DNA from 2 places in the Brevibacillus sp. BC25 genome. Region 1 is predicted to be linked to the other one. Evidence: riboswitches for the same ligand, from Rfam matches in the RefSeq annotation. Region 1 holds a riboswitch; the other holds the start of a gene.

Region 1 (3,121 bases):
ACAGCAAAAGGTGCAAAAGCATGGCGTTTACCATGCGTACCGTTTGGCGATTGCACCGACACAGAGCATTTCCTACATTCAGAATGCGACTTCTAGCGTGATGCCAATCGTTGAGCATATCGAAACGAGAACATATGCCAACTCGACGACGTATTACCCGATGCCGTACTTGTCGCAGGAAAACTATTTTTACTACAAATCCGCGTATGTGATCGATCAATTCAAAGTGATTGATCTGATTGCCGAAATTCAAGAGCACATCGACCAAGGAATTTCGACTGTGCTGCACGTAAACAGCAATATTTCAACCAGAGAACTGGCTCGCTATTACATTTACGCAGCGAAAAAAGGTCTGAAGTCACTCTATTATACGCGTACGAAACATTTGACTGTAGAAGAGTGCATTAGCTGCGCTGTTTAGTGAACTCGATTTATAAAAGGAAAAGCATCAAGCAAATAGAGAAGAGGAACGCCATATGAAAGCAGTCAATTGGAACAGGCCGGACGACGATTTTACGATGACGTTTTGGAATCAAAACATCATGCAGTTCTGGACGGATGATGAGATTCCGCTGTCAGATGACAAGATGGCCTGGATGGAGCTCAGTGCGACTGAACGGGATACGTATAAAAAAGTATTGGGCGGTCTCACCTTGCTGGATACGGTTCAGGGTGGAGTAGGAATGCCGAAGATCATGGAGCATGTCGATGGACTGCAAAGAAAAGCGGTTCTCGCCTTCATGGGCATGATGGAGCAAATCCATGCCAAATCGTACAGCAGTATTTTTACAACGCTGGCATCGACTGAAGAGATTGACGGTATTTTTTCGTGGGTAGAAAACAATCCACATCTGCAAAAGAAAGCGGCCCTCATCTCGAAACGCTATCAAGAAATTGAGAAACCAAAAGACTTGTACATGGCGATGGTAGCGTCCGTCTTCCTGGAAAGCTATCTGTTTTACAGCGGATTCTTCTATCCGCTCTATTTGGCGGGGCAAGGCAAGATGACAAGCAGCGGGGAAATTATCGATCTGATTGTTCGCGACGAGAGCATCCACGGACTCTATGTCGGCGTTCTCGCGCAAGAAGTATATCAAGGTCTGAGTGTGGTCGAGCAGACCGCAGCAAAAGAGGAGCTGTATGCTCTTTTGCATGAGCTGCAAGAAAATGAGGAGGCTTATACGACTTCGTTGTATACGGAAATCGGATTGGCTGACGAAGTTCATGTGTACGTGCGCTACAATGCGAACAAGGCTTTGATGAATCTGGGACTGGACCCGCTATTCCCGGAGGAAGAAGTGAACCCGATCGTACTGAACGGCATTCGCACGCAGACGAAGCAGCATGACTTCTTCTCGAAAAAAGGAAATGGTTATGTCCGCACGCTAAACGTAGAGCCGTTGACCGATGATGATTTTACATTTTAGTATGACAAAAAATGGAATATGTGTTACTGTATGAACAGTATGCTGCCCTGCTAGTTAACTGGGGCACTTCACAGAACCACGATAATTTCATAGGAGTGGGAACAGGTTCTTTGGTGATCAAGATCGACCAAGGATGAAAAGGGAAGTCGGTGAGAATCCGACACGGTCCCGCCACTGTATGAGGGGAGTCGGCACATTTATCAGCCACTGATCCAAACGGATTGGGAAGGCATGTGCAGATGATGATCCCAAAGTCAGGAGACCTGCCTGTTTCGACGACACTGCTTAACCTACGGGAGATAGGGAGGTGTTAGGATGCTGTGATCTCAGTGCTTATTTGGCATTTCTAACGTTCTTTTTGATCGTTGGAGATGCCTTTTTTATTGGGCGGATTCAAGTCAAGATCGAATAAAGAATGGAGAGGAAGCTCATGAAAAGCAGCAATTTGGGATATCCACGGATCGGGAAGAACCGCGAGTGGAAAAAGGCATTGGAAGCATTTTGGGCAGGCACTATCGATGAGGCAAGCCTGGTACAGCAAATGGAGCAAATCCGTCACCAAAACCTGTTGCGTCAGCAGGAAAAAGGGGTCGAGCTGATCCCTGTGGGTGACTTTACGCACTACGATCACATGCTGGATATGGCTGTGATGTTTGGGATGGTCCCCATGCGTTATGAATACGAGAGAGGCCCGGTTTCATTAGCCACATACTTTGCCATGGCTCGTGGTTCGAAGGAAGCTGTCGCCAGCGAAATGACGAAATGGTTTAACACGAACTACCATTATATCGTCCCGGAGTTTGGTGAACGACAACCAGCCATAACCGAGAACAAGCCTCTCCAGGCATACTTGGAGGCTAAAGAAAAGTTTGGCATCATCGGAAAGCCCGTCATTGTAGGCCCGTATACGTTTGTCAAATTGTCCAAAGGGTATGAGAAAAACGAATTTGAAATCGTCGTGGATCAACTCGTTCCGCTTTACATAGACGTTCTCCGCGAGTTGGAGCTGCACGGCGTGGAATGGGTGCAAATCGATGAGCCTGCATTTGCACTGGATGTATCGGAGCATGATCGCGCCATCATCAAACGTATCTATGCGCAAATCGGTCAAGCACTACCACATCTACAGTGCATGCTGCAAACCTATTTTGAAGCGGTGGATTGGTACGAGGAGCTGATTTCCTTACCGGTAAAAGGAATTGGTCTTGATTTTGTACACGGAGCGATGCGCAATCTGACCAATCTGAAAAAACACGGGTTTCCAGCAGACAAGATTCTCGGAGCGGGAATCATCGACGGTCGAAACATATGGCGTGCGTCCATTGAGGAGAAGTGGGAGCTGATCAAAGAAATTTCCGAGATCGTTCCGCTCGAAAAGCTGTGGCTGCAGCCGTCCAGTAGTTTGTTGCACGTACCTGTAACGGTTGAAGCAGAGAGCGACTTGCCAGTGGAAGTCATGCCTGTATTGGCGTTTGCCGACGAAAAACTGGGAGAAGTACAGCTCTTAGTCCAAGGATTCCGATATGGTAAGTATGTCATTTCGAAAGAGATCGCCCAAAATGAAGCGGACTTGCTGAAGCTGGCATTATCTCCAGCGAGGAATCGTCGAGAAGTGCAGAATGCTTTACGTCAAATAGCTGCTGCAAAACTTGAACGAAGTGTTCCTTATCTCGAACGTCGAGAGATTCAACAAA
Region 2 (3,121 bases), on a different contig from region 1:
CGCAGCAACAAAAAGTTTGCCTCCCCCGGCCATAACTGCCAGCCCAACTCACTACGGATGCAATCAGTCAAATACGCACGTTCTGCTTTTATGAGCCTGCGCGTCTGTTCCTCGTATGCCTGCTCCTGCAAGCACAGTTCTCCAGCTAAAAGGGCTAGTGCATTCACGCTCCAGCTCACTTGCTTCTGGCGCATCTTCGCAATGACATCTGGATGCGCAATCGCATAACCCAGGCGCAATCCCGGGATCGCGTACATTTTCGTCATCGAACGCATCAAAATCACACGGGGAAAGCGCTCCAGCTGCGTCGCCAATGTATACTGCCGCTCTTCCTCCACAAAATCGAGAAAAGCCTCATCCACGATGAGCCACGTATTGGTCTCATTCGTCCATTCCGCCATTTGGCGCAGCTCATCCGGTTGATACAGGATTCCGGTCGGATTGTTTGGCGACCCGACAAATACGAGATCAGACTGGGTAAAAAGAGTGTGCAGCTCTACAGGATCGGGCTTGTACCCGTTCGCTTCCTTCCCGAAGCAGCCAATGACATGGGCACCATACTGCTCGGAAAGTTGCGCGTATTCCGAAAAGCAAGGATATACCACGCCTACCGTTTGCGGCGAAAGACCGAGTATGGCTAATGCCATTGCCTCCGCTGCACCATTGGCAGGCAGCAACCATTCCTCCGGCACTTGCAGCCGTTTTGCCAATGCATGACGAAACACACGATGTCCAGGGTCTGGGTAATGCGCTACAACAGCTAGCGAAGCCAGTAGCATCTCACGAACGCTTGCTGGCATCCCCAGCGGATTAATATTGGCACTGTAATCCAGAAACTGCTCTGGCTCTCGACCAAAGCGCTGCGCTGCGGTCAGCAAGTCTCCACCATGACCGTACGTTTCTATTACACCTGCGCTTGTCAAAACTCTACCCCCAGCACAGCTGGAATCCCTTCATCGTAGTAATGCTTGATTGGCTTCATCTCTGTCACCAAATCTGCGATGTCCAAAATCTCCTGCTTTGCTGCCCGTCCCGTAATCACGAGGTGGATATGACTTGGCCTGTTTTGAATCGCTTCCAATACATCGGACAATGGCAACACATCGTCAATCGGGAAGCGGTCAATCGCCAATGCATTATTCAGCTCATCCAGAATGACGACATCGTACGCTCCGGAAGATAGCTTTTCGCTGGCAAACGCCCAAGCTTCTTTCAATGCCTGACGATGCTCCTCCGGTGTCTTCGTCCATGTGAAGCCAACGCCCTTTTGCACAATTTCAATGCCCAATTTATCGAAAATAATCTTTTCTCCGTATGTACGCTCCGGCGACTTGATGAATTGAACCATCAGCACCTTTTTTCCGCGCCCTGTCGCCCGCACAGCCAATCCGACTGCTGCCGTCGTTTTTCCTTTGCCGTCTCCTGTGTAAACGAGGGTCAAGCCCCGCTTCTTATCGTTTTTCTCCATCGTGACCACCTCAAAAAGTGACGTATTTAACTCCGCTGTTTCCTCCAAATACTTTCCGAAGCCAACAAAAAAAGCGCTCTGTTTTCCCCAGTACGTAAGGAAAAACAAAGCGCGGATAGCCGAAAGCAACAATCCTCACCTCTTCCTTTGACCCGAAGGAAATCAGTGTAAACATAAAAACAGGCAGGTCTCCTGGCTCGAGGATCATCGCTCTTCTTCTCCTTCCCGCTCCCGGATGGGCAGTGGATGGCATGGTGCCTTGAAGAACAGCTACTCTCTTACAGTGGCGGGACCGCGTTGGCTTTTCACCAAACTTCCCTTTTAACCTTGCTCCTGCGAATCGGTTTCGCAAAAACAAGGACCTGTTTCTCTTCCATATGTATATGTCATTCGTTTCGTTGACAAACACTTGCTTTAATAATAGCAAAAGCTACCGAGGATTCAAGCAAAAGCTGCCGATTCCTTGCAGGTGTCTATTGGCAGAAAATTTAAGATAATCACCATTTACTTACTTGAAAATTTTCGTTACCCTATTGGCAAAACAATCGAAAGTGGTGTGCAGTCATGCTATTTCCTCCGATTCCAAAAATACCAGACATGATCCTGCCCAGCCCACTGCCGATCAATGAATGTGGCGAACCGATGATCCCACTCTCTTCCCTTTGTGAACAAATCACAGTCTATCCAGCCTACTACCACGAGGGCTATGCCGGAACACAGCCAGAAGCCTTTTTGCGAGAAGGGGCAGCACGCAAGCTCGCCACGGCAGCCGCGCAACTGCCTGTTGGCTACAAGCTCGTCGTGTTGGACGGCTGGCGCTCATTCGAGGTACAGGCATCTTTGTATGAACGTTTCCGTGAAGCCTTGCTTTCACAAGGCTGGCAGGAAGGACCCGCGCTCACCGAAGAATTGAGCAAATTCGTCGCTTATCCAACAACAGACCTCTCCAAGCCGTCCCCTCACCTATCCGGTGGCGCAGTCGATCTGACTATCGCAGGACCTGATGGCTGGCTGGAGATGGGGACAGCCTTCGATGATTTCAGTGTAAGGGCTGCAACTCGCCATTATGAAGAACTCGTACAGCCTACACAAAAAGACATCGAGATTCGAGACAATCGCCGACTGCTCTATCATTTGATGACCGCCGCCGGATTCGTCAACTATCCGAAAGAATGGTGGCATTTCGAGTATGGGACGCGTACCTGGGGACAAAAAACGCAGCAGGAGCCGATCTATGGCGGGGTTTTGTCGATGTAAGAAATAACATCCATGAAAAAGACCGTCAGTGCATACTGCCTGACGGTCTTGCTTTTTCCTTTATGAAACAATCATTGCATAAAATCCGCCATGATAATCTCCGTATCAAACGGCGTAATTCCTTCCTCTAAGGAAAATACCGTATCTGCCTCCTCAGCTTGATCAGTCAGCGTCCCTCTCGCCTGTGCATGAAGCATGAACAACTCATGCAGGGTAGGCTTCACCAACGAGGTGAGCGCTCTTCCCATCAGCTCCACCCCTCCGGCATTGGACTCCACATTGTTGGCAAACCACGGATCGGAATTCAGGGCGATATCCGTCCAAATCACTTTTCTTTCCACGAGATCAAGAATGACCGGGATACAAATCCGCGTGTTTGCGGCGAGGTCAATCTTG

What was found. A riboswitch is a leader RNA that binds a small molecule or an ion and turns the genes downstream of it on or off. The one in region 1 is predicted to bind cobalamin.
Region 2: linked by a shared signal. The riboswitch ahead of cobO (cob(I)yrinic acid a,c-diamide adenosyltransferase) and the one ahead of metE (5-methyltetrahydropteroyltriglutamate--homocysteine S-methyltransferase) in region 1 are both predicted to bind cobalamin.

What each region holds. Positions count from the first base shown of each region.
Region 1 covers NZ_AKIX01000102.1:8,139-11,259, forward strand. Annotated here, with positions in the region: gene nrdE (class 1b ribonucleoside-diphosphate reductase subunit alpha) at 1-421, shown strand, start outside; gene nrdF (class 1b ribonucleoside-diphosphate reductase subunit beta) at 477-1,427, shown strand; cobalamin riboswitch at 1,514-1,713, shown strand; gene metE (5-methyltetrahydropteroyltriglutamate--homocysteine S-methyltransferase) at 1,858-3,121, shown strand, end outside.
Region 2 covers NZ_AKIX01000005.1:12,128-15,248, forward strand. Annotated here, with positions in the region: gene cobD (threonine-phosphate decarboxylase CobD) at 1-923, opposite strand, end outside; gene cobO (cob(I)yrinic acid a,c-diamide adenosyltransferase) at 920-1,468, opposite strand; gene PMI05_RS30610 (hypothetical protein) at 1,479-1,676, opposite strand; cobalamin riboswitch at 1,633-1,849, opposite strand; gene PMI05_RS00640 (M15 family metallopeptidase) at 2,033-2,725, shown strand; gene PMI05_RS00645 (TerD family protein) at 2,797-3,121, opposite strand, start outside.